Regions from separate parts of the Peribacillus sp. RS7 genome, predicted to be linked through region 1. Evidence: a T-box and tRNA genes for the amino acid it is inferred to sense, from the RefSeq annotation. Region 1 holds a T-box; the other regions hold tRNA genes.
The links. A T-box is a leader RNA that pairs with one kind of tRNA and senses whether it is charged. The one in region 1 lies ahead of serS (serine--tRNA ligase), so its partner is inferred to be a tRNA-Ser.

Region 1 (10,233 bases):
ATCAGCCTCTTATATTAAGAAGCTGATTCCTTTAACTTACGGTTTAATGACTTCCGCACCGCGCATATATGAACGTAACACTTCAGGAATGATGACACTGCCATCTTCCTGCTGATAATTTTCCAAAAGCGCGGCGACTGTGCGGCCGATTGCCAAACCTGATCCATTTAGAGTATGGACATGTTCCGGTTTACCTTTTGCATCACGTCGGAAGCGGATATTGGCACGTCTAGCCTGGAATGCTTCAAAGTTACTGCAAGAAGAAATTTCGCGATAAGTTCCATAACTCGGGATCCAAACCTCGATATCATACTTTTTAGCAGCAGTGAAACCAAGATCTCCCGTACACATGCTTAGTACTCGATATGGAAGACCTAGCAATTGAAGGACCTTTTCGGCATGACCTGTAAGATTTTCCAATTCCGTATAAGAATCTTCCGGCTTCACGAACTTCACTAACTCAACTTTATTGAACTGGTGCTGACGAATTAAGCCGCGGGTATCACGACCAGCAGATCCTGCCTCTGAACGGAATGAAGCACTGTATGCCGCATAGCTTATTGGCAGATCGTCCATGCCCATGATTTCATCACGATGGAAATTTGTCACCGGGACTTCAGCTGTAGGAATCAAGAAGTAATCTTCACTTTCAATACGGAAGGCATCTTCCTCGAATTTTGGCAATTGACCTGTGCCAGTCATGCTTGCACGGTTCACCATATATGGAGGCAGCATTTCTTCATATCCATGTTCTTCAACATGAAGGTCTAACATAAAGCTAATTAAAGCACGCTCTAATCGAGCACCAAGACCCCTATAAAATACAAATCGACTTCCGGTCACTTTTGCTGCCCGTTCAAAATCCAGGATACCTAGATCTCCAGCAACATCCCAGTGTGGTTTCGGTTCAAACTTGAATTCCGGCAATTCTCCCCATTTACGGATTTCAACATTATCGTCTTCCGTTTCACCCACTGGCACACTTTCATGCGGAATATTAGGAATGGAAAGAAGTAATGTTCCTAACTGGGCTTCCACTTCACGAAGCTCATCATCGAATCCTTTGATTCGATCGCCAACTTCACGCATTTCAGCAATCAACTGATCAGCATCTTTTTTCTCCCGTTTCAATACGGCCACTTGATTTGAAACTTCATTTCTTTTACTTTTCAATTTTTCCGTATCAGCAATCAAAGCCCGACGCTTTACATCCAATTCCTCAAATTTACCTAAATCGGTTAAATCTTCACCTCTAAATTGCAGTACACGTTTCACTTCTTCAAAATTATTTCTTACATATTTCAAATCCAACATACTCAGTTCCTCCTTAATATTTTGATGATCTATCAAAGAACGCAAAAAACTCCCGTCCCCTGAAGAAGGGACGAGAGTTAACCCGCGTTGCCACCCTAGTTGAAGGCATATGAAAAATGCCTACCACTTATCACGATAACGGCTTTTAACCGAAAGCATTTACTGACCCAAAAGGCTTTCCATACTCTGCTCCAGGAGGGATTCACAAAACTCTCACACCGATTTTCACCAGCCATCGGCTCTCTATAGAAAGAAATACTTGTTACTATATCCTGTCATTGCTTTCTTATATATCAGATTGTTTTCCATAATGTACTATAATTTTGTACATTACGCAACCGTTTTATACACGAAACTTAAAACCAGCCTTTAACAGTAGAAGCTACACTGCTCCATACATCACCAAAGAATCCGCCAACCGCTCGCATTGATAACACGAACCAGTTTGCCTTTTCAACAGATTCAGCAGCTACGACGTTAACCTTCACTGGATCACCGTTAATGTACCCGTAATCTTCGCCGTTTTTAGGAGTGACTGTAATGTAACCAAGCTTTTCACCTTTTTTGATTGGTGCAGTCAACTTACCATCATCATTCAATTTGTTTTTATCGATCACTAAGTCTGTTTTATAGTTATCTTTCTCGCCATTTTCAACAAGCAGCTCGATCGCTTTTTCAGATTGAATCTTAACGTTTTTTTCCTTACCTTTTACTACCGAAAGAGTTTCTTTCCCTTTCACCTGGTAATTGGCTGGAAGGATTTTTTCTTTTTTAAAGGTTGCATAAGCATAGTTCATCAGCTTAGTGCTATCTGCAAAACGTTCATTTTTATTAGTGGACTTCATAACCACCGTAATATAGCGCTGACCATCTTGGATAACCGTCCCTGTATGACCATAACCGGCAAAGTCGGTAGATCCAGTTTTCAGTCCATCTACGCCTTTATATTCAAATATCAGGCCAGGCAACATCCAGTTGAAGTTCGGATATTCTTTTCCATCACGGAACTTCAATTTAGAAATACTTGCGATTTTTAACACTTCCGGATAATCGTTTATTAGACGATAAGCAAGAAGAGCAGTATCTTTTGCTGTCATGATATTTTCTTCATCTTCTTTACCGGCAGGATACTGCCCTAATAGATCGGTGTTATTCAAACCGCTGGCATTAACGAATTTATGGTTTTTCAAGCCTAATTGTTTTGCTTTTTCGTTCATTAATTTAACGAAACTCTTTTCACTTCCGGAAACCAACTGTGCTAAAGCAACTGTTGCAGCATTTCCAGAATAGACGGCCATAGCTTGATATAGTTCCTTAACTGTATAATCTTCACCTTCTGTTAACCCAACATTCGACAAATTCGGTGCTTTTGAAAGATCATGTACGTATTTATTTATTTTAACTTTTTGATCCCAACTGATTTTCCCATTTTCAATTGACTCCATTATGATGTACTCAGTCATCATTTTTGACATGGATGCAATCCCTAATACTTTATCGGCATTTTTTTCATAAACGATTTGTCCTGTTTCGCCATCAATGATGATGGCTGCTTCTGCTTTTAAATCTAAATTATCAGATTCAGCAACAGCTTCCCCCGGTTGATAGGCAAATTGCGACATAACAAGAACAAAAACAAAAGTGAAAATGAGGGTCATCTTGCTGATTTTTTTCAATTTCCAATACCTCCAACTTTTAAGCTAATCTCTATAACAAAGAAGAAACTTTATGTAATTCCCTTGACACCTTGTCTAGTTTATCACAGAAAAAATAAAAAAAATAGACAGAGTAATCGTAGACTCTGTCTATTTTAACAATAAATTTTAATGACGATTATATGTTAAATTCATTACATTGAGTAGTTAGGTGCTTCTTTAGTAATTTGGACATCATGAGGATGGCTCTCCCTTAATCCGGCACCAGTCATTTTGACAAATTGAGAGTTTTCTCTTAACTCTTCCAATGTGGCTGTACCGCAATATCCCATACCTGAACGAATGCCGCCGATCAGTTGGAAAATGGTATCTGAAAGAGGTCCTTTGTATGGAAGGCGCCCTTCGATGCCTTCCGGTACGAATTTCTTGTTATCTTCTTGGAAGTAACGATCCTTAGATCCCTTTTCCATTGCAGCAACAGAACCCATACCCCGATAAACTTTAAAACGGCGACCTTGGAAAATTTCCGTTTCACCTGGGCTTTCAGTTACACCCGCAAGCATACTGCCTAGCATTACTGCATGTCCACCTGCAGCGAGGGCTTTAACGATGTCACCAGAGTATTTGATTCCGCCATCAGCGATAATCGTTTTACCATATTTTCTTGCTTCTGTCGCACAATCGAAGACTGCCGTGATTTGAGGAACACCTACACCAGCTACAACCCTTGTCGTACAGATCGATCCTGGACCGATTCCCACTTTCACTACATCAGCTCCGGCTTCAATCAACGCTTTCGTTCCTTCAGCTGTTGCCACATTACCAGCAATGATCGTCAATTCAGGATATGCCTTGCGGATTTCCTTCACCATTTCAAGGACGCCTTCTGAATGACCGTGAGCAGTATCAAGTACAATTGCATCGACTTGAGACTTAACAAGCATTTCTACACGTTTCATTGTATCTTTTGTCACACCGACAGCAGCACCTGCAAGTAATCTTCCTTGCTTATCTTTCGCCGAGTTCGGGAACTCGATGACTTTTTCAATATCCTTGATCGTAATGAGTCCTTTAAGAACACCATTATCGTCTACAAGAGGAAGCTTTTCAATTTTGTATTTTTGAAGAATCTTTTCTGCTTGTTCCAAGTTAGTTCCCACTGGCGCTGTAACTAGATTCTCAACAGTCATGACACTGGAAATCTTCAAGGAAAAATCGGAAATAAATCGCAAATCACGGTTTGTAATGATACCCACAAGTTTTTGATCCTCTATATTGTTGACTACAGGCACACCCGAAATGCGATATTTGCCCATTAGATGCTCTGCATCAAATACTTGATGATCTGGCGTTAAGAAAAACGGATCGGTAATAACACCGCTTTCTGAACGTTTTACTTTATCCACCAGTTCAGCTTGTGCTTCAATAGACATATTTTTATGAATGATACCTAATCCACCTTGACGAGCCATGGCAATTGCCATTTCAGCTTCTGTCACGGTATCCATTCCTGCGCTGATGATAGGAAGGTTGAGCTTTAAATTTTCAGACAAGCTGACTTGAAGGTTAACATCTTTCGGCAAAACCTCTGATTTCGCTGGAATTAATAGGACATCATCAAAGGTTAAACCTTCTTTTGCAAATTTATTTTCCCACATTATTTTCCCCTCCTGCTTAAAAATATTATTTGTAGGTTATCAATAGGACATACTACTGTCAAGAAGGGAAATAAATGTTTGATTATTCTATCAATTCGAAGGAGAGGCTGCAATGCCTGAAAACAATGATAATTTCGATAAATATACACCTTTTTTTTCCGCATCTGCCTCACAACTTTTTTTACAAAAATGTTACACGCATGAAAAAATTGCAGAAGCGGAAATAAAAAGTTACGAAAATTGTTATCCATTTATATACCATCTTGAACATGCTAAAACTTATTATAATCAGGCTGCCATCGCTCCACTTTCCATACAACCAATCCTAACATTTTATGGATTCGCCCAATTGTTGAAGGCCTGTCTGCTCACGATTGATCCCAACTATCCGGAATCAACATCGTTACTTGCCCATGGGGTAACTACGAGAAAAAGGAAAAAACAACAATACGAATTTTTAAAGGACGAAGTGAAAACGCAAAAGAATGGACTTTTCACCTGCATTGCCGAGAAGTTATTCCATATCAAGCATCTGGAGGGCGAAAAATTTTCCATGGGTACGTTATTGAAGGAAATACCAGATATGCAAAATTTTACATTGTCTATTTCCAAGAAAAATTTCGTCGCCCTGTTACCCTCTTCAAACGGCTTTCAATTACCCTCATCAGTATTGGATAGCTATCAAATGTCCAGCAGTCGATTGGAAGAATTTTTAAAATCCAAAACGAATCAAGTTTACAGTATTTCAGAATCTCCTGGGACACTGCATTTAATAACAGATAACGTTCCTATTCATAATGCTACCTCTCCAATACGGTATAATTTGGCAGAAGGACAGTTCATGCTATCACTCAATAAAGATTCGTCGGCTTTTTCATTACCTGAACTTTTAATACATTATTTGATTTCTTATAACCTTAGTATAATAGCCCGTTATGAAACAGAATGGTGGGCAGAGCTGATGAAAACTATGCCTAATGATGATTACCCTTGCATTGTGCAATTCCTTAAAATAAGCCAAGCTAAGGTGCCATTCTTAATATTTGAATGGATTAAGACAGAAAGGTTAAACTTTTCATCCTTTTAACTATCAATGTTGAAATGATCTATCCCGAAACGACGAAAAAAGACCAGCCAGATGGCTGATCTTAGAAATGGCTTGGCGGCGTCCTACTCTCACAGGGGGAAACCCCCAACTACCATCGGCGCTGAAGAGCTTAACTGCCGTGTTCGGAATGGGAACGGGTGTGACCTCTTCGCTATCGTCACCAAACATATCAGGAACGTTGTTCCTTCAAAACTAGATAATAAGAAGGTATTTCATTTTTTAAAAAGCGTTGGTTAAGTCCTCGATCTATTAGTATCAGTCAGCTCCACATGTCGCCACGCTTCCACCTCTGACCTATCAACCTGATCATCTTTCAGGGATCTTACTAGCTTGCGCCATGGGAAATCTCATCTTGAGGGGGGCTTCATGCTTAGATGCTTTCAGCACTTATCCCGTCCGCACGTAGCTACCCAGCTATGCCTTTGGCAAGACAACTGGTACACCAGCGGTGCGTCCATCCCGGTCCTCTCGTACTAAGGACAGCTCCTCTCAAATTTCCTGCGCCCGCGACGGATAGGGACCGAACTGTCTCACGACGTTCTGAACCCAGCTCGCGTACCGCTTTAATGGGCGAACAGCCCAACCCTTGGGACCGACTACAGCCCCAGGATGCGATGAGCCGACATCGAGGTGCCAAACCTCCCCGTCGATGTGGACTCTTGGGGGAGATAAGCCTGTTATCCCCGGGGTAGCTTTTATCCGTTGAGCGATGGCCCTTCCATGCGGAACCACCGGATCACTAAGCCCGACTTTCGTCCCTGCTCGACTTGTAGGTCTCGCAGTCAAGCTCCCTTGTGCCTTTACACTCTACGAATGATTTCCAACCATTCTGAGGGAACCTTTGGGCGCCTCCGTTACTCTTTAGGAGGCGACCGCCCCAGTCAAACTGCCCACCTGACACTGTCTCCCACCCCGATAAGGGGCGCGGGTTAGAATTTCAATACAGCCAGGGTAGTATCCCACCAACGCCTCCACCGAAGCTAGCGCTCCGGCTTCTCAGGCTCCTACCTATCCTGTACAAGCTGTACCAAAATTCAATATCAGGCTGCAGTAAAGCTCCACGGGGTCTTTCCGTCCTGTCGCGGGTAACCTGCATCTTCACAGGTACTATAATTTCACCGAGTCTCTCGTTGAGACAGTGCCCAGATCGTTACACCTTTCGTGCGGGTCGGAACTTACCCGACAAGGAATTTCGCTACCTTAGGACCGTTATAGTTACGGCCGCCGTTTACTGGGGCTTCGGTTCAAAGCTTCGCTTGCGCTAACCTCTCCCCTTAACCTTCCAGCACCGGGCAGGTGTCAGCCCCTATACTTCGCCTTGCGGCTTCGCAGAGACCTGTGTTTTTGCTAAACAGTCGCCTGGGCCTATTCACTGCGGCTTTTCCGGGCTATTCACCCTAAAAAGCACCCCTTCTCCCGAAGTTACGGGGTCATTTTGCCGAGTTCCTTAACGAGAGTTCTCTCGCACACCTTAGGATTCTCTCCTCGCCTACCTGTGTCGGTTTGCGGTACGGGCACCTTACATCTCACTAGAGGCTTTTCTTGGCAGCGTGGAATCAGGAACTTCGGTACTATATTTCCCTCGCCATCACAGCTCCGCCTTAATGGAAACGGGATTTGCCTCGTTTCCGGCCTAACTGCTTGGACGCGCATATCCAACAGCGCGCTTACCCTATCCTTCTGCGTCCCCCCATCGTTCAAACGATGTATAGGTGGTACAGGAATATCAACCTGTTGTCCATCGCCTACGCCTTTCGGCCTCGGCTTAGGTCCCGACTAACCCTGAGCGGACGAGCCTTCCTCAGGAAACCTTAGGCATTCGGTGGAAGGGATTCTCACCCTTCTTTCGCTACTCATACCGGCATTCTCACTTCTAAGCGCTCCACCAGTCCTTCCGGTCTGACTTCAACGCCCTTAGAACGCTCTCCTACCATCGACACCTAATGGTGTCAATCCACAGCTTCGGTGATACGTTTAGCCCCGGTACATTTTCGGCGCGGAGTCACTCGACCAGTGAGCTATTACGCACTCTTTAAATGGTGGCTGCTTCTGAGCCAACATCCTGGTTGTCTAAGCAACTCCACATCCTTTTCCACTTAACGTATACTTTGGGACCTTAGCTGGTGGTCTGGGCTGTTTCCCTTTCGACTACGGATCTTATCACTCGCAGTCTGACTCCCAAGAATAAGTATTTGGCATTCGGAGTTTGACTGAATTCGGTAACCCGTTGGGGGCCCCTAGTCCAATCAGTGCTCTACCTCCAATACTCTCATCTTGAGGCTAGCCCTAAAGCTATTTCGGAGAGAACCAGCTATCTCCAGGTTCGATTGGAATTTCTCCGCTACCCACACCTCATCCCCGCACTTTTCAACGTGCGTGGGTTCGGGCCTCCATTCAGTGTTACCTGAACTTCACCCTGGACATGGGTAGATCACCTGGTTTCGGGTCTACGACCTCATACTCATTCGCCCTATTCAGACTCGCTTTCGCTGCGGCTCCGTCTTATCAACTTAACCTCGCATGAAATCGTAACTCGCCGGTTCATTCTACAAAAGGCACGCCATTACCCATTAACGGGCTTTGACTACTTGTAGGCACACGGTTTCAGGATCTATTTCACTCCCCTTCCGGGGTGCTTTTCACCTTTCCCTCACGGTACTGGTTCACTATCGGTCACTAGGGAGTATTTAGCCTTGGGAGATGGTCCTCCCTGCTTCCGACGGGATTTCTCGTGTCCCGCCGTACTCAGGATCCACTCAGGAGGGAACGAAGTTTCAACTACAGGGTTTTTACCTTCTTTGACGGACCTTTCCAGGTCACTTCATTTACCCCGTTCCTTTGTAACTCCATGTTGAGTGTCCTACAACCCCAAGAGGCAAGCCTCTTGGTTTGGGCTAATTCCGTTTCGCTCGCCGCTACTCAGGAAATCGCATTTGCTTTCTCTTCCTCCGGGTACTTAGATGTTTCAGTTCCCCGGGTCTGCCTTCAGTACCCTATGTATTCAGGTAAAGATACTGTTCCATTACGAACAGTGGGTTTCCCCATTCGGAAATCTCCGGATCAAAGCTTACTTACAGCTCCCCGAAGCATATCGGTGTTAGTCCCGTCCTTCATCGGCTCCTAGTGCCAAGGCATCCACCGTGCGCCCTTTCTAACTTAACCGTTAAAAAGATCTTACAGATGCTTTGAAAAAAATTAATTGCCTTCTATCTATTATCTAGTTTTCAAGGAACAAGTTGTCCCAATCACAACGTGATTGATTCATTGGTGGAGCCTAGCGGGATCGAACCGCTGACCTCCTGCGTGCAAGGCAGGCGCTCTCCCAGCTGAGCTAAGGCCCCGTTTTGGGAAATGGAATGGTGGGCCTAAATGGACTCGAACCATCGACCTCACGCTTATCAGGCGTGCGCTCTAACCAGCTGAGCTATAGGCCCATTCACATAAATAATAAGCTTCTGCTTCCCAAGCTTATCGCGGGATTACTATTAAATTGAATGAATCACTCATTCAAAACTGAACAAAACAAAAGCGCTCTCGTAATTATCCTTAGAAAGGAGGTGATCCAGCCGCACCTTCCGATACGGCTACCTTGTTACGACTTCACCCCAATCATCTGTCCCACCTTAGGCGGCTGGCTCCATAAAGGTTACCTCACCGACTTCGGGTGTTACAAACTCTCGTGGTGTGACGGGCGGTGTGTACAAGGCCCGGGAACGTATTCACCGCGGCATGCTGATCCGCGATTACTAGCGATTCCGGCTTCATGTAGGCGAGTTGCAGCCTACAATCCGAACTGAGAATGGCTTTATGGGATTCGCTTACCTTCGCAGGTTTGCAGCCCTTTGTACCATCCATTGTAGCACGTGTGTAGCCCAGGTCATAAGGGGCATGATGATTTGACGTCATCCCCACCTTCCTCCGGTTTGTCACCGGCAGTCACCTTAGAGTGCCCAACTGAATGCTGGCAACTAAGATCAAGGGTTGCGCTCGTTGCGGGACTTAACCCAACATCTCACGACACGAGCTGACGACAACCATGCACCACCTGTCACTCTGTCCCCCGAAGGGGAAAGCCCTATCTCTAGGGTTGTCAGAGGATGTCAAGACCTGGTAAGGTTCTTCGCGTTGCTTCGAATTAAACCACATGCTCCACCGCTTGTGCGGGCCCCCGTCAATTCCTTTGAGTTTCAGCCTTGCGGCCGTACTCCCCAGGCGGAGTGCTTAATGCGTTAGCTGCAGCACTAAAGGGCGGAAACCCTCTAACACTTAGCACTCATCGTTTACGGCGTGGACTACCAGGGTATCTAATCCTGTTTGCTCCCCACGCTTTCGCGCCTCAGTGTCAGTTACAGACCAGAAAGTCGCCTTCGCCACTGGTGTTCCTCCAAATCTCTACGCATTTCACCGCTACACTTGGAATTCCACTTTCCTCTTCTGCACTCAAGTTCCCCAGTTTCCAATGACCCTCCACGGTTGAGCCGTGGGCTTTCACATCAGA
Region 2 (10,233 bases), 630 kb from region 1:
CTTGACGGTACCTAACCAGAAAGCCACGGCTAACTACGTGCCAGCAGCCGCGGTAATACGTAGGTGGCAAGCGTTGTCCGGAATTATTGGGCGTAAAGCGCGCGCAGGTGGTTCTTTAAGTCTGATGTGAAAGCCCACGGCTCAACCGTGGAGGGTCATTGGAAACTGGGGAACTTGAGTGCAGAAGAGGAAAGTGGAATTCCAAGTGTAGCGGTGAAATGCGTAGAGATTTGGAGGAACACCAGTGGCGAAGGCGACTTTCTGGTCTGTAACTGACACTGAGGCGCGAAAGCGTGGGGAGCAAACAGGATTAGATACCCTGGTAGTCCACGCCGTAAACGATGAGTGCTAAGTGTTAGAGGGTTTCCGCCCTTTAGTGCTGCAGCTAACGCATTAAGCACTCCGCCTGGGGAGTACGGCCGCAAGGCTGAAACTCAAAGGAATTGACGGGGGCCCGCACAAGCGGTGGAGCATGTGGTTTAATTCGAAGCAACGCGAAGAACCTTACCAGGTCTTGACATCCTCTGACAACCCTAGAGATAGGGCTTTCCCCTTCGGGGGACAGAGTGACAGGTGGTGCATGGTTGTCGTCAGCTCGTGTCGTGAGATGTTGGGTTAAGTCCCGCAACGAGCGCAACCCTTGATCTTAGTTGCCAGCATTCAGTTGGGCACTCTAAGGTGACTGCCGGTGACAAACCGGAGGAAGGTGGGGATGACGTCAAATCATCATGCCCCTTATGACCTGGGCTACACACGTGCTACAATGGATGGTACAAAGGGCTGCAAACCTGCGAAGGTAAGCGAATCCCATAAAGCCATTCTCAGTTCGGATTGTAGGCTGCAACTCGCCTACATGAAGCCGGAATCGCTAGTAATCGCGGATCAGCATGCCGCGGTGAATACGTTCCCGGGCCTTGTACACACCGCCCGTCACACCACGAGAGTTTGTAACACCCGAAGTCGGTGAGGTAACCTTTATGGAGCCAGCCGCCTAAGGTGGGACAGATGATTGGGGTGAAGTCGTAACAAGGTAGCCGTATCGGAAGGTGCGGCTGGATCACCTCCTTTCTAAGGATAATTACGAGAGCGCTTTTGTTTTGTTCAGTTTTGAATGAGTAATTCATTCAGATAGGAAAGAAAAGCATCACGATGTGATGGATTCTTTCTGCTTTGTTCCTTGAAAACTAGATAATAGATAGAAGGCAATTAATTTTTTTCAAAGCATCTGTAAGATCTTTTTAACGGTTAAGTTAGAAAGGGCGCACGGTGGATGCCTTGGCACTAGGAGCCGATGAAGGACGGGACTAACACCGATATGCTTCGGGGAGCTGTAAGTAAGCTTTGATCCGGAGATTTCCGAATGGGGAAACCCACTGTTCGTAATGGAACAGTATCTTTACCTGAATACATAGGGTACTGAAGGCAGACCCGGGGAACTGAAACATCTAAGTACCCGGAGGAAGAGAAAGCAAATGCGATTTCCTGAGTAGCGGCGAGCGAAACGGAATTAGCCCAAACCAAGAGGCTTGCCTCTTGGGGTTGTAGGACACTCAACATGGAGTTACAAAGGAACGGGGTAAATGAAGTGACCTGGAAAGGTCCGTCAAAGAAGGTAAAAACCCTGTAGTTGAAACTTCGTTCCCTCCTGAGTGGATCCTGAGTACGGCGGGACACGAGAAATCCCGTCGGAAGCAGGGAGGACCATCTCCCAAGGCTAAATACTCCCTAGTGACCGATAGTGAACCAGTACCGTGAGGGAAAGGTGAAAAGCACCCCGGAAGGGGAGTGAAATAGATCCTGAAACCGTGTGCCTACAAGTAGTCAAAGCCCGTTAATGGGTAATGGCGTGCCTTTTGTAGAATGAACCGGCGAGTTACGATTTCATGCGAGGTTAAGTTGATAAGACGGAGCCGCAGCGAAAGCGAGTCTGAATAGGGCGAATGAGTATGAGGTCGTAGACCCGAAACCAGGTGATCTACCCATGTCCAGGGTGAAGTTCAGGTAACACTGAATGGAGGCCCGAACCCACGCACGTTGAAAAGTGCGGGGATGAGGTGTGGGTAGCGGAGAAATTCCAATCGAACCTGGAGATAGCTGGTTCTCTCCGAAATAGCTTTAGGGCTAGCCTCAAGATGAGAGTATTGGAGGTAGAGCACTGATTGGACTAGGGGCCCCCAACGGGTTACCGAATTCAGTCAAACTCCGAATGCCAAATACTTATTCTTGGGAGTCAGACTGCGAGTGATAAGATCCGTAGTCGAAAGGGAAACAGCCCAGACCACCAGCTAAGGTCCCAAAGTATACGTTAAGTGGAAAAGGATGTGGAGTTGCTTAGACAACCAGGATGTTGGCTCAGAAGCAGCCACCATTTAAAGAGTGCGTAATAGCTCACTGGTCGAGTGACTCCGCGCCGAAAATGTACCGGGGCTAAACGTATCACCGAAGCTGTGGATTGACACCATTAGGTGTCGATGGTAGGAGAGCGTTCTAAGGGCGTTGAAGTCAGACCGGAAGGACTGGTGGAGCGCTTAGAAGTGAGAATGCCGGTATGAGTAGCGAAAGAAGGGTGAGAATCCCTTCCACCGAATGCCTAAGGTTTCCTGAGGAAGGCTCGTCCGCTCAGGGTTAGTCGGGACCTAAGCCGAGGCCGAAAGGCGTAGGCGATGGACAACAGGTTGATATTCCTGTACCACCTATACATCGTTTGAACGATGGGGGGACGCAGAAGGATAGGGTAAGCGCGCTGTTGGATATGCGCGTCCAAGCAGTTAGGCCGGAAACGAGGCAAATCCCGTTTCCATTAAGGCGGAGCTGTGATGGCGAGGGAAATATAGTACCGAAGTTCCTGATTCCACGCTGCCAAGAAAAGCCTCTAGTGAGATGTAAGGTGCCCGTACCGCAAACCGACACAGGTAGGCGAGGAGAGAATCCTAAGGTGTGCGAGAGAACTCTCGTTAAGGAACTCGGCAAAATGACCCCGTAACTTCGGGAGAAGGGGTGCTTTTTAGGGTGAATAGCCCGGAAAAGCCGCAGTGAATAGGCCCAGGCGACTGTTTAGCAAAAACACAGGTCTCTGCGAAGCCGCAAGGCGAAGTATAGGGGCTGACACCTGCCCGGTGCTGGAAGGTTAAGGGGAGAGGTTAGCGCAAGCGAAGCTTTGAACCGAAGCCCCAGTAAACGGCGGCCGTAACTATAACGGTCCTAAGGTAGCGAAATTCCTTGTCGGGTAAGTTCCGACCCGCACGAAAGGTGTAACGATCTGGGCACTGTCTCAACGAGAGACTCGGTGAAATTATAGTACCTGTGAAGATGCAGGTTACCCGCGACAGGACGGAAAGACCCCGTGGAGCTTTACTGCAGCCTGATATTGAATTTTGGTACAGCTTGTACAGGATAGGTAGGAGCCTGAGAAGCCGGAGCGCTAGCTTCGGTGGAGGCGTTGGTGGGATACTACCCTGGCTGTATTGAAATTCTAACCCGCGCCCCTTATCGGGGTGGGAGACAGTGTCAGGTGGGCAGTTTGACTGGGGCGGTCGCCTCCTAAAGAGTAACGGAGGCGCCCAAAGGTTCCCTCAGAATGGTTGGAAATCATTCGTAGAGTGTAAAGGCACAAGGGAGCTTGACTGCGAGACCTACAAGTCGAGCAGGGACGAAAGTCGGGCTTAGTGATCCGGTGGTTCCGCATGGAAGGGCCATCGCTCAACGGATAAAAGCTACCCCGGGGATAACAGGCTTATCTCCCCCAAGAGTCCACATCGACGGGGAGGTTTGGCACCTCGATGTCGGCTCATCGCATCCTGGGGCTGTAGTCGGTCCCAAGGGTTGGGCTGTTCGCCCATTAAAGCGGTACGCGAGCTGGGTTCAGAACGTCGTGAGACAGTTCGGTCCCTATCCGTCGCGGGCGCAGGAAATTTGAGAGGAGCTGTCCTTAGTACGAGAGGACCGGGATGGACGCACCGCTGGTGTACCAGTTGTCTTGCCAAAGGCATAGCTGGGTAGCTACGTGCGGACGGGATAAGTGCTGAAAGCATCTAAGCATGAAGCCCCCCTCAAGATGAGATTTCCCATGGCGCAAGCTAGTAAGATCCCTGAAAGATGATCAGGTTGATAGGTCAGAGGTGGAAGCGTGGCGACATGTGGAGCTGACTGATACTAATAGATCGAGGACTTAACCAACGCTTTAAAAAAATGAAATACCTTCTTATTATCTAGTTTTGAAGGAATGAAAATTTCTTCTTGCATTTTTTCGAAAAGACGTTATAATAATATATGTCTTGAAAAAATGTTAACATTGTTTGGTGACGATAGCGAAGAGGTCACACCCGTTCCCATTCCGAACACGGCAGTTAAGCTCTTCAGCGCCGATGGTAGTTGGGGGTTTCCCCCTGTGAGAGTAGGACGTCGCCAAGCAGGTTTTATATGGAGGATTAGCTCAGCTGGGAGAGCATCTGCCTTACAAGCAGAGGGTCGGCGGTTCGATCCCGTCATCCTCCACCATTTTACACCTGCCGGTGTAGCTCAACTGGTAGAGCAACTGACTTGTAATCAGTAGGTTGGGGGTTCAAGTCCTCTTGCCGGCACCATTTTTTGAAATAGTACAAGCACGAGCCATTAGCTCAGTTGGTAGAGCATCTGACTTTTAATCAGAGGGTCGAAGGTTCGAATCCTTCATGGCTCACCATTTTATATGCGGGTGTGGCGGAATTGGCAGACGCACCAGACTTAGGATCTGGCGCCGCAAGGCGTGGGGGTTCAAGTCCCTTCACCCGCATCTTTCATGCGGAAGTAGTTCAGTGGTAGAATACAACCTTGCCAAGGTTGGGGTCGCGGGTTCGAATCCCGTCTTCCGCTCCACTTTTCGTATGTGCCGGGGTGGCGGAACTGGCAGACGCACAGGACTTAAAATCCTGCGGTAGGTGACTACCGTACCGGTTCGATTCCGGTCCTCGGCACCATCTTAATATGCGCCCGTAGCTCAATTGGATAGAGCATCTGACTACGAATCAGAAGGTTGTAGGTTCGACTCCCGCCGGGCGCACCATGTTTTATTGCGGGAAGTAGCTCAGCTTGGTAGAGCACTTGGTTTGGGACCAAGGGGTCGCAGGTTCGAATCCTGTCTTCCCGACCACGTGATTTTTAATGAATGGGGCCTTAGCTCAGCTGGGAGAGCGCCTGCCTTGCACGCAGGAGGTCAGCGGTTCGATCCCGCTAGGCTCCACCATTTTTCAATCAGATACTTATATTATATTGGCGGTGTAGCTCAGCTGGCTAGAGCGTACGGTTCATACCCGTGAGGTCGGGGGTTCGATCCCCTCCGCCGCTACCAATAAATATAAGGACCTTTAGCTCAGCTGGTTAGAGCAGACGGCTCATAACCGTCCGGTCGTAGGTTCGAGTCCTACAAGGTCCACCATATGCATTTTTTAAAGCCGTGGAGGTATACCCAAGTTCGGCTGAAGGGATCGGTCTTGAAAACCGACAGGGGAGTCAAATCCCGCGGGGGTTCGAATCCCTCTACCTCCTCCATTTTTTTAAAAAGCAGCAAGTTGTTTTGAAACAACCTTACATAGAGGAAGCGAAAAAACAATATACACGAAAACTTGATGCAAATCGTTTCATTATTACCGTCGCGGGGTGGAGCAGTCCGGTAGCTCGTCGGGCTCATAACCCGAAGGTCGCAGGTTCAAATCCTGTCCCCGCAATTATTAGGTCCCGTGGTGTAGCGGTTAACATGCCTGCCTGTCACGCAGGAGATCGCGGGTTCGATTCCCGTCGGGACCGCCATTTTTTAAATTTAGTACAAATGTGGCTCAGTAGCTCAGTCGGTAGAGCAAAGGACTGAAAATCCTTGTGTCGGCGGTTCGATTCCGTCCTGAGCCACCATATCTTTCATATTACGGCGGTTGTGGCGAAGTGGTTAACGCACCTGATTGTGGTTCAGGCATTCGTGGGTTCGATTCCCATCAGTCGCCCCATTTCGCGGGTGTAGTTTAGTGGTAAAACCTCAGCCTTCCAAGCTGATGATGAGGGTTCGATTCCCTTCACCCGCTCCAAATATGGGCCTATAGCTCAGCTGGTTAGAGCGCACGCCTGATAAGCGTGAGGTCGATGGTTCGAGTCCATTTAGGCCCACCATATTCATATTGTTCCGCAGTAGCTCAGTGGTAGAGCATTCGGCTGTTAACCGAACGGTCGTAGGTTCGAGTCCTACCTGCGGAGCCATGGGGAAGTACTCAAGAGGCTGAAGAGGCGCCCCTGCTAAGGGTGTAGGTCGCGCGAGCGGCGCGAGGGTTCAAATCCCTCCTTCTCCGCCATTTGGCCCGTTGGTCAAGCGGTTAAGACACCGCCCTTTCACGGCGGTAACACGGGTTCGAATCCCGTACGGGTCATAACAAAAAAGGAAGCATACATTCATGTATGCTTCTTTTTTTCATTTCTTTTCATTGATATAAGTATCTTTTTGTTTATAAGGAATGTCTCCAAGCTGGGAATCGATATTTTCTTCATCTAATGTATCTTCATATTCCTTTTGCTTTTTGTTCGGTATATCCACCCTATTTTTTCCTTCGATATCATTTGCTGCAAATCCTTCATAGTCTTCAGGAAATCCATCCGTTTCATCTTCGGTTTTATAAAGATCATTATAATTGTCATGATCGCCGGTGTAATCAGATGGTGTTTCGGATGTACCGAATTTGGCGACTTCACCAAAGCTATCCTCTTTATCCACTATTTCATTTCCATGACGATTTTCAAAATGATCACCCTTGGATGGAATCAATATATCCTCTTCCACTGGTCGGTCTTGTGCAGTAGGCCGTTCTGGGGCATGCTCGACACAGTAAAGAGTGCTTGGGATCGCTTCAAGCCTATCGATGGGTATTTCTATATTGCAGGTTTTACAATGGCCATACGTACCCTCTTCTATGGCATACAATGCTTCTTCGATTTTCTCCATTTCAGATTGTGCATGCTCATCCAGTGCTTGGTTCCGTTCCATCTCGAATAATTCCGTTCCTAGGTCAGCAGGATGATTATCATAGGATGATAATTCCCCTACGGATTCAGTCTGGCTTTTATCCAGAACGGATTGTTCATCATTTTGAATCCTGTTTCCAAGCTCATCTTTTTCTTGAAGCAGTTCTTTTTTGAATTTTTGCATTTGCTGTTTGGTTGCCATATCCGTTTCACTCCTTCTAAAGTCCATATCTCATTTTATATTGGTAAGATGGTTGTATTATCTATTACCCGAATCGTAGTATAGGAAAACAAAATGGAACGGAAGATAGAAAAAAGACTGAGCGGATGAGCTCAGTCCTTAGTGATCATATTAGATAGCTGATGAATAATCCAATGGCCATGAGTAAGCCAAAGAAGGTGTTCGTCTGGGCCGTGGCTTTCATTGCTGGCACCATGGTGATCGGCTGCGTTTTACCTACGAAGCCTTTGATTGCGGCCATGGCTTTCGGGATGCTTAGGAAGGCAAGGAGAATCCACGCTGTTACGTTTCCGGTAAGGACTAACCCAACCAGCCATAGATAAGAGAAGGCAAACATGATTGCCATGAATTTCAGGGCGTTTTTCCTGCCCATCACTACAGGCATGGTTTTGCGGCCATGTGCCTTATCCCCATCATGGTCACGGAGGTTATTGGATAAGTTGATCAACCCGACCAATATTCCACTTGGAATGGCAATTAAGATGGCTGTTGAGGAAACATGACCGGTTTGAATGAAAAAGGCGATCAGGATTATCAAAAAGCCCATGAACAATCCAGAAAAAAGTTCCCCGAATGGTGTATATGAAATGGGTAGGGGACCGCCTGTATAAAGATAGCCGACAAGCATGCAAACCAGTCCTACTGCAGCAAGCCACCAAGATGATGCGGCACAGATATAGATTCCGATTATGAGTGCGATGGCATACATGCCAAGGGCCAAGGTCATGATGAGTTTGGGGGTCATCCCATGACGGACGATTCCGCCACCGATGCCTACGGATTCCTCCGTATCCAAGCCTCGCTTGAAATCATAGTATTCATTGAATAAATTGGTTGCAGCTTGAATCAGGATACTTGCAATCATCATGGCAGCGAATAGTAACCAATTCACTCCATCATCCAAAAGTGCAATCACAGTTCCAAGTAAGACCGGGACAAAAGCTGCGGTTAGTGTATGTGGACGAATTAACTCCCACCAAATCTTCCAGGTCCGTTTAAGGGGAAGTCCGTCGTATTCTGTTTGCATTATTTCTCTCCTCAAAATCATTATTGGTTCTCTCGAAATTATAACAAATATTGAAATGTTGCACAAAAGGTTATCCTAATAAGGATAGGAAAATTAGGTAAGGGTGTCAATTGATTTCGTGGAAGATTCTCTTCCAAAATAAAGGATATTTCTCTTCATTCGCTAGGATTCATATAATAAGGAAAAAAGCAGGCATGAATCGTTCGGTAAAGGGGCGTTTTATTGACATGAGGTTGAATGGAGGTGTATCTTTAAATAGGTTAAAAAGCTTTTAAAATGTACATTTGGGGGGATTTTTTTGGCTATCTCAGAAGAAACTGGGCAGTTTCAGGGACTGGCTTCAGCTATACAAAAGGCGAAGGACTTGAATGATCAAGTTCTATTCAGTCATATTAAGAAAGTTAATTGCACGAACCCCCTTTCATTTTATCAAGCTGGAAGAGAACGGTACGCGGGTGAACGCTTTTTCTGGGAGGACCCTGCAAAGGAAATAACCATCACCGGCTTAGGCAATGTTAAGAAACTCAAAGCGGCATCGAATGCCGAACGTTATAGAGAAGTCGAAAAGAGCTGGATCAAACTGCAGAATACTGCTGTCAAAACAGGATTGACTGATGTAGAAGCGACCGGTCCTTTACTGTTTGGGGGCTTTTCTTTTGATTATGAAACTAACAGTACGCTCCTTTGGAATCAATTCGGGGACAACCTGTTTTATATACCTGCCTTCATGCTATCAATAGTGGGGAAACAAGCTTACTTAACGACAAACTTACTTTGTTCGCCTGATGATTCAGAAAAACTCTTCATAGATATGATAAATGAACGGGAAGCTTTTCTTTTCGAAAGCTTGGATGACACTGGATTGGGTCACAATTCCCTGGTTAAGCAGAGGGAAGTCAAACCTGACGAATGGAAACGGACGGTCGCTGAGGCTGTTCAGGAAATCAAGACGACAGATCTCGACAAAATCGTTTTGGCGAGGGAGCTTCGACTGGTTTTTGAGCGTTCCATCGATTCAGGGAAAGTGCTTGAACAATTGATTGCTGAGCAGCCATTAAGCTATATTTTCAGTTTGGAAGCAGGTGGTGACTGTTTTGTCGGTGCCACTCCTGAACGTTTAATTAAGAAACAGGGAAATGAAGTATTTTCTACCTGTCTTGCTGGATCGATGGGGCGAGGGAAAGATGAGCAAGAAGATGTTTGTCTTGGTGATGAATTGCTACAGGACCAAAAGAATTTACAAGAGCACCAATATGTCGTGTCGATGATATCAAATGCCTTTGATTCTGTATGCGAAAAGGTAATTGTACCAGCCGAACCGAAACTTATGAAAAACCGTCATATCCAGCATTTGTATACACCGGTCCGCGGAATATCCAAGGAAGGTGTCACGATTTTTGAATTCGTCGAGAAACTACATCCTACACCGGCTATGGGCGGGCTTCCAAAAGAAAAGGCCGTTGTGCGAATCCGGGAAATGGAAGGCCTTGAACGCGGCTTTTATGCAGGTCCTTTAGGCTGGGTGGATACGTATGGAAATGGGGAATTCGCTGTAGGGATACGTTCTGCGCTTATACAGAACAATGAGGCATCGCTTTTTGCTGGATGCGGCGTAGTGGAGGATTCGACTCCCGAAAGTGAATTCCGGGAAACGGGGATTAAATTCAATCCGATGTTAAGTGCTTTAGGAGGAAATCTTAATGAATGACCGAGATGCATTGACAGCATATGCTGCTTCATTTGTCGATGAGCTGGCACAAAATGAGATGAAGCATGTGGTGGTGAGCCCGGGTTCACGATCCACACCCCTAGCTTTGTTGCTAGTGGAACACCCTGATATCGAAGTTCATATTAATGTGGATGAGCGTTCGGCTGCTTTTTTTGCCCTTGGTTTGGCTAAGGCCTTAAAGGAACCTGTCGGAATTCTTTGTACGTCCGGTACAGCCGCTGCAAACTTTTACCCAGCCGTCATTGAGGCATTCTATTC
Region 3 (10,233 bases), 830 kb from region 1:
TACAACAGCATCTACAATTGAAACATCCAGACAAACGAATGACAGCTACGAGAACCTTGCAGATAATTGTGGCTGATAGTGTTTCATCTGGAGAGCTGCGTAATGTGGAAGCCCGCCTTCTTCACAGTTACTAAGGACCTGTTGTATCATAATCTCTTGAAATTACCGAACACAGAAAGGATCTCATCAATGAAAGAATTTATAAAGAAATCTAAAACATTCGGCTTAATCGTGTCACTTGTGGCACTGGCTTTTTTCTCGATTTTTAAAAAAAGACAGCTCAAAATCGAGTTGTCTTTTTAGTATTTATGCTCCTCTAAATATTTTATTTATTGGTATTCTTCTTTACTCATGCCTTGCCAAACTTTTGGCCCATGGTCGACCATTCCTATTTGTTAAATAAAGTAAATGGAAGGAAGTGAATAATATGTATCTCTTCTATCCAACTTGTTATGATCGAGCCTGAGACCCTTGCCTTCAGGGTCTTTTTGTATGTAGCCGAGCAATCGAGCTTGAATCAACATGTCTCATGTAATTTGATTCGCTTCGTAAACTACAGCAACATATATTTGCTTACTTCGTACTTTTCGGTGAAATGTTTTTTACCTTTGGTAATGTCGCCTATTTTCTATTTACCCAATTTGAGTACAAATGTACTTTCATCTAGTGAGTAAAATTGCTCAAAAGATAAAGATTGACAACATTTTAATCGTGACTCATACTTATAGTGACTTAAATGACAGAATATTGAGAATAACGGAGGGATAATTATGAATAAGATTTTCGTTCCTAACGCAATCGCTACTTTAACAAGACTTTTCTACAGTTCAACTACACTGAATGAGTATTTAGCGATGAGGACCGCTCAATTCTACATTGAAGACCTGAAGTTACTACAAGACGTGGAAGCTGTTGCTCTGGCAATTGAAAAACAAAATGCTTTCGCATTAATGTCTAAATTTAAATTATTTGATTATAAGGCTGCTGAAGAAATTGAAATTGCACTTTCCTCTGCTGGCTATACGGAAGCAGAGCTATCTGCTATGAATATTGAAATCTGAAATCATTGTTTTCGGAACGAATGGTAGAGTTAGTGCTCTTTGACCCATTCGTTTTTTTTTTCGTAAGAGCAACGGTTCTTTAAACTATATCTTTTATGACTATAACAACAGTCAATTCGTTATGTTCTGATTTTGGTAAATTTATACTTTTATGCTTAATGTTTATATATACTATACCATCAGAACAATTAAGAATGGGGGTTAATTCTCTTCATAATAAACCCTATAGGATTGCAATTTATACACAATGCTTTTAGGGGGGGTTAAAAGATGGAATGGTTTACTTTTTTTGTTTTTCCAGCATTCACTTTAGGTGGAATAGCTTTAGGTCTCGCCCTTCACTCAATCAAAAAAATAAAGAACATGGAAAGGAGAGTTGAGGAATTAGAAAATAAAAATAAATAAATCTATGACTTTGGACGTAAATTCCTTAGTTTGCAATCTTCAAAAAATAATTTAAGTGCATCTTCATCTGTGGTAGCATACATAGTTTTGTTAACGATTTTTATTTCATCTTCTGTAAGCAATATTCTCCGTTTACTCACCGCACATGACCTCCGCACATTATTAGTGTCAAATCTGTAGTGTGAGAAAAATGAAAAAAGGCCTTACACAATTAAGTGTAAGGCCTTGATACAACAGCACTCTTGGCTGTTTCATGATACCGGTGGCCGGGGTCGAACCGGCACTCCAGAGGAACACGATTTTGAGTCGTGCGCGTCTGCCAATTCCGCCACACCGGCATGTATGTTGGAGGCGGCAACCGGAATCGAACCGGTGGTAAAGGTTTTGCAGACCTCTGCCTTACCGCTTGGCTATGCCGCCAACGTTTTTGGAGCGAAAGACGGGATTCGAACCCGCGACCCCAACCTTGGCAAGGTTGTATTCTACCACTGAACTACTTTCGCATATGGCTGGGCTAGAAGGGATCGAACCTTCGCATGACGGAATCAAAATCCGTTGCCTTACCGCTTGGCTATAGCCCATTAACGTTGTATTCATTATACCATGATTTAATAAAAAATGGGGCGACTGATGGGAATCGAACCCACGAATGCCTGAACCACAATCAGGTGCGTTAACCACTTCGCCACAACCGCCATTATAGGATTTAAATTGGCAGGGGTAGTAGGACTCGAACCCACACTGGAGGTTTTGGAGACCTCTGTTCTACCTTTAAACTATACCCCTGTTAGAAAGATGGTGGAGGGGGGCAGATTCGAACTGCCGAACCCGAAGGAGCGGATTTACAGTCCGCCGCGTTTAGCCACTTCGCTACCCCTCCGCATATGGATGAAACATGGTGCCGGCAAGAGGACTTGAACCCCCAACCTACTGATTACAAGTCAGTTGCTCTACCAGTTGAGCTACACCGGCACTACTATGGTGGCTCAGGACGGAATCGAACCGCCGACACAAGGATTTTCAGTCCTTTGCTCTACCGACTGAGCTACTGAGCCAAACAATAAAAATGGCGGTCCCGACGGGAATCGAACCCGCGATCTCCTGCGTGACAGGCAGGCATGTTAACCGCTACACCACGGGACCATAGATTGCGGGGACAGGATTTGAACCTGCGACCTTCGGGTTATGAGCCCGACGAGCTACCGGACTGCTCCACCCCGCGACGTTAATAATGTTGCTATTATGCATCAGATTTTCGTGTTGAACGTTTCAATGCAGAAACAATCTGATCTTATTGAAAATGGTGGAGGATGACGGGATCGAACCGCCGACCCTCTGCTTGTAAGGCAGATGCTCTCCCAGCTGAGCTAATCCTCCAATATGTTATCGAAATGGTGACCCGTACGGGATTCGAACCCGTGTTACCGCCGTGAAAGGGCGGTGTCTTAACCGCTTGACCAACGGGCCAGGTATAAAATGGCGGAGAGCAAGGGATTTGAACCCTTGAGACAGGGTTACCCGTCTACACGATTTCCAATCGTGCTCCTTCGGCCACTCGGACAGCTCTCCAATAATGGCTCCGCAGGTAGGACTCGAACCTACGACCGTTCGGTTAACAGCCGAATGCTCTACCACTGAGCTACTGCGGAACAATATAAGCTTGGCGACGTCCTACTCTCACAGGGGGAAACCCCCAACTACCATCGGCGCTGAAGAGCTTAACTGCCGTGTTCGGAATGGGAACGGGTGTGACCTCTTCGCTATCGTCACCAAACATTGTTAACATTTTTTCAAGACATATATTATTATAACGTCTTTTCGAAAAAATGCAAGAAGAAATTTTCATTCCTTCAAAACTAGATAATAAGAAGGTATTTCATTTTTTAAAAAGCGTTGGTTAAGTCCTCGATCTATTAGTATCAGTCAGCTCCACATGTCGCCACGCTTCCACCTCTGACCTATCAACCTGATCATCTTTCAGGGATCTTACTAGCTTGCGCCATGGGAAATCTCATCTTGAGGGGGGCTTCATGCTTAGATGCTTTCAGCACTTATCCCGTCCGCACGTAGCTACCCAGCTATGCCTTTGGCAAGACAACTGGTACACCAGCGGTGCGTCCATCCCGGTCCTCTCGTACTAAGGACAGCTCCTCTCAAATTTCCTGCGCCCGCGACGGATAGGGACCGAACTGTCTCACGACGTTCTGAACCCAGCTCGCGTACCGCTTTAATGGGCGAACAGCCCAACCCTTGGGACCGACTACAGCCCCAGGATGCGATGAGCCGACATCGAGGTGCCAAACCTCCCCGTCGATGTGGACTCTTGGGGGAGATAAGCCTGTTATCCCCGGGGTAGCTTTTATCCGTTGAGCGATGGCCCTTCCATGCGGAACCACCGGATCACTAAGCCCGACTTTCGTCCCTGCTCGACTTGTAGGTCTCGCAGTCAAGCTCCCTTGTGCCTTTACACTCTACGAATGATTTCCAACCATTCTGAGGGAACCTTTGGGCGCCTCCGTTACTCTTTAGGAGGCGACCGCCCCAGTCAAACTGCCCACCTGACACTGTCTCCCACCCCGATAAGGGGCGCGGGTTAGAATTTCAATACAGCCAGGGTAGTATCCCACCAACGCCTCCACCGAAGCTAGCGCTCCGGCTTCTCAGGCTCCTACCTATCCTGTACAAGCTGTACCAAAATTCAATATCAGGCTGCAGTAAAGCTCCACGGGGTCTTTCCGTCCTGTCGCGGGTAACCTGCATCTTCACAGGTACTATAATTTCACCGAGTCTCTCGTTGAGACAGTGCCCAGATCGTTACACCTTTCGTGCGGGTCGGAACTTACCCGACAAGGAATTTCGCTACCTTAGGACCGTTATAGTTACGGCCGCCGTTTACTGGGGCTTCGGTTCAAAGCTTCGCTTGCGCTAACCTCTCCCCTTAACCTTCCAGCACCGGGCAGGTGTCAGCCCCTATACTTCGCCTTGCGGCTTCGCAGAGACCTGTGTTTTTGCTAAACAGTCGCCTGGGCCTATTCACTGCGGCTTTTCCGGGCTATTCACCCTAAAAAGCACCCCTTCTCCCGAAGTTACGGGGTCATTTTGCCGAGTTCCTTAACGAGAGTTCTCTCGCACACCTTAGGATTCTCTCCTCGCCTACCTGTGTCGGTTTGCGGTACGGGCACCTTACATCTCACTAGAGGCTTTTCTTGGCAGCGTGGAATCAGGAACTTCGGTACTATATTTCCCTCGCCATCACAGCTCCGCCTTAATGGAAACGGGATTTGCCTCGTTTCCGGCCTAACTGCTTGGACGCGCATATCCAACAGCGCGCTTACCCTATCCTTCTGCGTCCCCCCATCGTTCAAACGATGTATAGGTGGTACAGGAATATCAACCTGTTGTCCATCGCCTACGCCTTTCGGCCTCGGCTTAGGTCCCGACTAACCCTGAGCGGACGAGCCTTCCTCAGGAAACCTTAGGCATTCGGTGGAAGGGATTCTCACCCTTCTTTCGCTACTCATACCGGCATTCTCACTTCTAAGCGCTCCACCAGTCCTTCCGGTCTGACTTCAACGCCCTTAGAACGCTCTCCTACCATCGACACCTAATGGTGTCAATCCACAGCTTCGGTGATACGTTTAGCCCCGGTACATTTTCGGCGCGGAGTCACTCGACCAGTGAGCTATTACGCACTCTTTAAATGGTGGCTGCTTCTGAGCCAACATCCTGGTTGTCTAAGCAACTCCACATCCTTTTCCACTTAACGTATACTTTGGGACCTTAGCTGGTGGTCTGGGCTGTTTCCCTTTCGACTACGGATCTTATCACTCGCAGTCTGACTCCCAAGAATAAGTATTTGGCATTCGGAGTTTGACTGAATTCGGTAACCCGTTGGGGGCCCCTAGTCCAATCAGTGCTCTACCTCCAATACTCTCATCTTGAGGCTAGCCCTAAAGCTATTTCGGAGAGAACCAGCTATCTCCAGGTTCGATTGGAATTTCTCCGCTACCCACACCTCATCCCCGCACTTTTCAACGTGCGTGGGTTCGGGCCTCCATTCAGTGTTACCTGAACTTCACCCTGGACATGGGTAGATCACCTGGTTTCGGGTCTACGACCTCATACTCATTCGCCCTATTCAGACTCGCTTTCGCTGCGGCTCCGTCTTATCAACTTAACCTCGCATGAAATCGTAACTCGCCGGTTCATTCTACAAAAGGCACGCCATTACCCATTAACGGGCTTTGACTACTTGTAGGCACACGGTTTCAGGATCTATTTCACTCCCCTTCCGGGGTGCTTTTCACCTTTCCCTCACGGTACTGGTTCACTATCGGTCACTAGGGAGTATTTAGCCTTGGGAGATGGTCCTCCCTGCTTCCGACGGGATTTCTCGTGTCCCGCCGTACTCAGGATCCACTCAGGAGGGAACGAAGTTTCAACTACAGGGTTTTTACCTTCTTTGACGGACCTTTCCAGGTCACTTCATTTACCCCGTTCCTTTGTAACTCCATGTTGAGTGTCCTACAACCCCAAGAGGCAAGCCTCTTGGTTTGGGCTAATTCCGTTTCGCTCGCCGCTACTCAGGAAATCGCATTTGCTTTCTCTTCCTCCGGGTACTTAGATGTTTCAGTTCCCCGGGTCTGCCTTCAGTACCCTATGTATTCAGGTAAAGATACTGTTCCATTACGAACAGTGGGTTTCCCCATTCGGAAATCTCCGGATCAAAGCTTACTTACAGCTCCCCGAAGCATATCGGTGTTAGTCCCGTCCTTCATCGGCTCCTAGTGCCAAGGCATCCACCGTGCGCCCTTTCTAACTTAACCGTTAAAAAGATCTTACAGATGCTTTGAAAAAAATTAATTGCCTTCTATCTATTATCTAGTTTTCAAGGAACAAAGCAGAAAGAATCCATCACATCGTGATGTTTTTCTTCCCTATCTGAATGAATTACTCATTCAAAACTGAACAAAACAAAAGCGCTCTCGTAATTATCCTTAGAAAGGAGGTGATCCAGCCGCACCTTCCGATACGGCTACCTTGTTACGACTTCACCCCAATCATCTGTCCCACCTTAGGCGGCTGGCTCCATAAAGGTTACCTCACCGACTTCGGGTGTTACAAACTCTCGTGGTGTGACGGGCGGTGTGTACAAGGCCCGGGAACGTATTCACCGCGGCATGCTGATCCGCGATTACTAGCGATTCCGGCTTCATGTAGGCGAGTTGCAGCCTACAATCCGAACTGAGAATGGCTTTATGGGATTCGCTTACCTTCGCAGGTTTGCAGCCCTTTGTACCATCCATTGTAGCACGTGTGTAGCCCAGGTCATAAGGGGCATGATGATTTGACGTCATCCCCACCTTCCTCCGGTTTGTCACCGGCAGTCACCTTAGAGTGCCCAACTGAATGCTGGCAACTAAGATCAAGGGTTGCGCTCGTTGCGGGACTTAACCCAACATCTCACGACACGAGCTGACGACAACCATGCACCACCTGTCACTCTGTCCCCCGAAGGGGAAAGCCCTATCTCTAGGGTTGTCAGAGGATGTCAAGACCTGGTAAGGTTCTTCGCGTTGCTTCGAATTAAACCACATGCTCCACCGCTTGTGCGGGCCCCCGTCAATTCCTTTGAGTTTCAGCCTTGCGGCCGTACTCCCCAGGCGGAGTGCTTAATGCGTTAGCTGCAGCACTAAAGGGCGGAAACCCTCTAACACTTAGCACTCATCGTTTACGGCGTGGACTACCAGGGTATCTAATCCTGTTTGCTCCCCACGCTTTCGCGCCTCAGTGTCAGTTACAGACCAGAAAGTCGCCTTCGCCACTGGTGTTCCTCCAAATCTCTACGCATTTCACCGCTACACTTGGAATTCCACTTTCCTCTTCTGCACTCAAGTTCCCCAGTTTCCAATGACCCTCCACGGTTGAGCCGTGGGCTTTCACATCAGACTTAAAGAACCACCTGCGCGCGCTTTACGCCCAATAATTCCGGACAACGCTTGCCACCTACGTATTACCGCGGCTGCTGGCACGTAGTTAGCCGTGGCTTTCTGGTTAGGTACCGTCAAGGTACCAGCAGTTACTCTGGTACTTGTTCTTCCCTAACAACAGAACTTTACGACCCGAAGGCCTTCTTCGTTCACGCGGCGTTGCTCCGTCAGACTTTCGTCCATTGCGGAAGATTCCCTACTGCTGCCTCCCGTAGGAGTCTGGGCCGTGTCTCAGTCCCAGTGTGGCCGATCACCCTCTCAGGTCGGCTACGCATCGTCGCCTTGGTGAGCCATTACCTCACCAACTAGCTAATGCGCCGCGGGCCCATCTATAAGTGACAGCCGAAACCGTCTTTCCATCTTCTCTCATGCGAGAAAAGAACGTATCCGGTATTAGCTCCGGTTTCCCGAAGTTATCCCAGTCTTATAGGCAGGTTGCCCACGTGTTACTCACCCGTCCGCCGCTAATCTCAGGGAGCAAGCTCCCATCGATTCGCTCGACTTGCATGTATTAGGCACGCCGCCAGCGTTCGTCCTGAGCCAGGATCAAACTCTCCGAAGAAATGTTTGACTTGCTCATTTTGCTTTTTTGATAGTGTGTGCTCACTTAAAATTTAACGTTGGCGCTTTGTTTTGTTCAGTTTTCAAAGAGCAATTTCGTTGTCGTTTACTTCGTAAGCGACTTTTACATCTTATCATGTTATCAACTCTGTTGTCAACATGTTTTTTTATTTTATTTTTTTTGATGAAGCTGCGAAAGCTGATGTCCCGCAGCGACATGTATTAATATAACACCTATATTATTATTGGTCAACAATAAAAACACATTTTTTTAAAAGTTTTTTGACACTCGATAAAACCGATGATAAACCTCGTGTCCTTTTGTCTCCGCTTTGATGACATCGATTACCTTCTTCTCTATCAAATATTCCAACAGAACGCCTAGGTCGACTGAATAAAACTTAACTTCCGGATGCTCCATAAGCTCCGCAATCGTCCACGGATCTTCTTTCGTCCCCATTATTTCTACCAAATGCTGTGAACCTGCATTCGTCCTCGAATAAATAAGAAATTCACTCGCAAGGAATAGAAGCTCCAATCTTTTTTCAAGAGTTTCCTCACTGCTGATCAATTCTTTATACAACTTGTAGATCTCAGGTTCCATTTGCTTCACTTGGTTCCAGACCGTAACCTCCGGATAAAAGCCTTGTTCTATTATTTCCAAACGTGCCAAGTGATGTAGGGAATGAACGATATGGTTGTATGCCTCAAGATAATGACCTTTTTCAAAAAAGCTTTTCCCATCCATGTACCTGCGAATTAACTTCGCGAACTCCATCCCCATCTTTAACTTCCTTCCATAGAAGGGGAACTCGCGGATTTCGGTTTTCAAACGGTCCAAATATTCATTCCGGTCAAAAAGGACCTTCCCATTATAAATCCAGTCAACCACTTTGCGGTTCGTCCCTAATAGGAGCCATTCTTTTAACTGGTCTTCCTTTACGATATGTAAGGCTGCCTTTTTATCCTGATAAGTGTAGTGTTTTAAAAACACGGCCTCTTGGGCTTCGTCTGCAATCACAAATAGGATGTAGTCAAATGTATCGGTAATCGGGCTATTATCTTCTCTTTTTTCTATTAACAAGATTCCAAGTGTAGATTTTAAGCTTGCTCGCTCTTGATAAATCGGGCGAAGGATATCTTCCATCATAAATTCCTCCAAAACCTTTTTTTTTTAAGTTTCGACAAAACTCTTCATTTTCCTGCTTATTTCCCTTACCCCAAACCATTTCAATTCAAAAGTAATAAGTATCCTTTATTTCTTTTTTGTTCCATCCATTGTTTATGTTATAGTTAAAGTTATATTTTAGGAGGGACAATCCATGGCTAAACATTCTAGCAAAATCAATAAAATACGTACATTTGCTTTGAGTTTGATTTTCATCGGCTTTATCGTAATGTATATCGGGCTTTTCTTCAAATCACATCCAGTTGTCATGACACTTTTCATGGGGCTTGGCCTTTTATTCATAATCGCAAGCACCGGGGTTTATTTTTGGATTGGAATGCTTTCTACAAAAACGATCCAGGTTGTCTGTCCTAACTGCAGCAAACCTACAAAAATATTAGGGCGTGTAGATATTTGCATGCATTGTGAAGAACCCTTGACCCTTGACAAAAAGTTGGAAGGCGAAGAATTTAACGAAAAATATAATCGCAAAAGCCTGCATGATTAGAGGGGTTCCAGCTTGCTGATTTACCTATCATGAGACCTTAACAATTGTATCATTTCTTCGAGACATGAAAAAAAGTTCCAACCAAGTGGAGGAACTTTTTTTAATGCGTTTCTTTTTTCGCACAATCCGTACAGTCGCCGTAGATTTCCATCCGATGGTGACTGACATTGAAACCGGTGACTTGTGCCGCGAAATGCTCGACTTCATCCAATGCAGGATAGTCGAAATCCACAATTTTCCCACAGGTTTGACAGATTACATGATAATGATTCGTCGTTACGAAATCAAACCTGGCTGAAGAATCACCATAAGTAAGTTCTTTTACCAAGCCTACCTCCCGGAAAACACGCAGGTTATTATAAACTGTCGCCACGCTCATATTTGGAAACTTGCCTTCCAGCGCTTTATATATATCATCCGCGGTAGGGTGGGACATGGAGCTTATCAAATACTCAAGTATCGCATGGCGTTGAGGAGTTATTCTTACACCGGTATCTTTTAGGGAATCCAACGCTTCTTTTAACTGAACTTCAGACACCG

Region 2: it has a tRNA-Ser gene. The T-box ahead of serS (serine--tRNA ligase) is inferred to sense a tRNA for this amino acid. The anticodon was not compared.
Region 3: it has a tRNA-Ser gene. The T-box ahead of serS (serine--tRNA ligase) is inferred to sense a tRNA for this amino acid. The anticodon was not compared.

Annotation. Positions count from the first base shown of each region.
Region 1 is NZ_CP168135.1:2,076,483-2,086,715, reverse strand. It holds gene serS (serine--tRNA ligase) at 37-1,314, opposite strand; T-box leader at 1,378-1,602, opposite strand; gene ACDZ29_RS10610 (D-alanyl-D-alanine carboxypeptidase family protein) at 1,671-2,990, opposite strand; gene guaB (IMP dehydrogenase) at 3,164-4,627, opposite strand; gene ACDZ29_RS10600 (YaaC family protein) at 4,740-5,714, shown strand; rRNA gene rrf (5S ribosomal RNA) at 5,785-5,900, opposite strand; rRNA gene ACDZ29_RS10590 (23S ribosomal RNA) at 5,965-8,897, opposite strand; tRNA gene ACDZ29_RS10585 (tRNA-Ala) at 9,001-9,076, opposite strand; tRNA gene ACDZ29_RS10580 (tRNA-Ile) at 9,093-9,169, opposite strand; rRNA gene ACDZ29_RS10575 (16S ribosomal RNA) at 9,286-10,233, opposite strand, start outside.
Region 2 is NZ_CP168135.1:1,446,142-1,456,374, reverse strand. It holds rRNA gene ACDZ29_RS07560 (16S ribosomal RNA) at 1-1,068, shown strand, start outside; rRNA gene ACDZ29_RS07555 (23S ribosomal RNA) at 1,244-4,176, shown strand; rRNA gene rrf (5S ribosomal RNA) at 4,295-4,410, shown strand; tRNA gene ACDZ29_RS07545 (tRNA-Val) at 4,422-4,497, shown strand; tRNA gene ACDZ29_RS07540 (tRNA-Thr) at 4,508-4,583, shown strand; tRNA gene ACDZ29_RS07535 (tRNA-Lys) at 4,606-4,681, shown strand; tRNA gene ACDZ29_RS07530 (tRNA-Leu) at 4,690-4,771, shown strand; tRNA gene ACDZ29_RS07525 (tRNA-Gly) at 4,780-4,854, shown strand; tRNA gene ACDZ29_RS07520 (tRNA-Leu) at 4,867-4,955, shown strand; tRNA gene ACDZ29_RS07515 (tRNA-Arg) at 4,965-5,041, shown strand; tRNA gene ACDZ29_RS07510 (tRNA-Pro) at 5,052-5,128, shown strand; tRNA gene ACDZ29_RS07505 (tRNA-Ala) at 5,146-5,221, shown strand; tRNA gene ACDZ29_RS07500 (tRNA-Met) at 5,250-5,326, shown strand; tRNA gene ACDZ29_RS07495 (tRNA-Ile) at 5,337-5,413, shown strand; tRNA gene ACDZ29_RS07490 (tRNA-Ser) at 5,434-5,526, shown strand; tRNA gene ACDZ29_RS07485 (tRNA-Met) at 5,629-5,702, shown strand; tRNA gene ACDZ29_RS07480 (tRNA-Asp) at 5,709-5,784, shown strand; tRNA gene ACDZ29_RS07475 (tRNA-Phe) at 5,808-5,883, shown strand; tRNA gene ACDZ29_RS07470 (tRNA-His) at 5,900-5,975, shown strand; tRNA gene ACDZ29_RS07465 (tRNA-Gly) at 5,980-6,053, shown strand; tRNA gene ACDZ29_RS07460 (tRNA-Ile) at 6,059-6,135, shown strand; tRNA gene ACDZ29_RS07455 (tRNA-Asn) at 6,148-6,222, shown strand; tRNA gene ACDZ29_RS07450 (tRNA-Ser) at 6,224-6,314, shown strand; tRNA gene ACDZ29_RS07445 (tRNA-Glu) at 6,318-6,389, shown strand; gene ACDZ29_RS07440 (TraR/DksA C4-type zinc finger protein) at 6,431-7,180, opposite strand; gene ACDZ29_RS07435 (1,4-dihydroxy-2-naphthoate polyprenyltransferase) at 7,326-8,246, opposite strand; gene ACDZ29_RS07430 (isochorismate synthase MenF) at 8,545-9,954, shown strand; gene menD (2-succinyl-5-enolpyruvyl-6-hydroxy-3-cyclohexene-1-carboxylic-acid synthase) at 9,947-10,233, shown strand, end outside.
Region 3 is NZ_CP168135.1:2,905,984-2,916,216, reverse strand. It holds gene ACDZ29_RS14685 (hypothetical protein) at 1-134, shown strand, start outside; gene ACDZ29_RS14680 (hypothetical protein) at 771-1,061, shown strand; gene ACDZ29_RS14675 (hypothetical protein) at 1,332-1,466, shown strand; tRNA gene ACDZ29_RS14670 (tRNA-Leu) at 1,724-1,804, opposite strand; tRNA gene ACDZ29_RS14665 (tRNA-Cys) at 1,813-1,886, opposite strand; tRNA gene ACDZ29_RS14660 (tRNA-Gly) at 1,895-1,969, opposite strand; tRNA gene ACDZ29_RS14655 (tRNA-Gln) at 1,973-2,047, opposite strand; tRNA gene ACDZ29_RS14650 (tRNA-His) at 2,086-2,161, opposite strand; tRNA gene ACDZ29_RS14645 (tRNA-Trp) at 2,179-2,252, opposite strand; tRNA gene ACDZ29_RS14640 (tRNA-Tyr) at 2,263-2,346, opposite strand; tRNA gene ACDZ29_RS14635 (tRNA-Thr) at 2,363-2,438, opposite strand; tRNA gene ACDZ29_RS14630 (tRNA-Phe) at 2,446-2,521, opposite strand; tRNA gene ACDZ29_RS14625 (tRNA-Asp) at 2,534-2,609, opposite strand; tRNA gene ACDZ29_RS14620 (tRNA-Met) at 2,615-2,688, opposite strand; tRNA gene ACDZ29_RS14615 (tRNA-Val) at 2,768-2,843, opposite strand; tRNA gene ACDZ29_RS14610 (tRNA-Glu) at 2,859-2,933, opposite strand; tRNA gene ACDZ29_RS14605 (tRNA-Ser) at 2,944-3,035, opposite strand; tRNA gene ACDZ29_RS14600 (tRNA-Asn) at 3,041-3,115, opposite strand; rRNA gene rrf (5S ribosomal RNA) at 3,125-3,240, opposite strand; rRNA gene ACDZ29_RS14590 (23S ribosomal RNA) at 3,360-6,292, opposite strand; rRNA gene ACDZ29_RS14585 (16S ribosomal RNA) at 6,468-8,018, opposite strand; gene ACDZ29_RS14580 (nucleotidyltransferase-like protein) at 8,289-9,164, opposite strand; gene ACDZ29_RS14575 (YgzB family protein) at 9,340-9,693, shown strand; gene perR (peroxide-responsive transcriptional repressor PerR) at 9,794-10,233, opposite strand, start outside.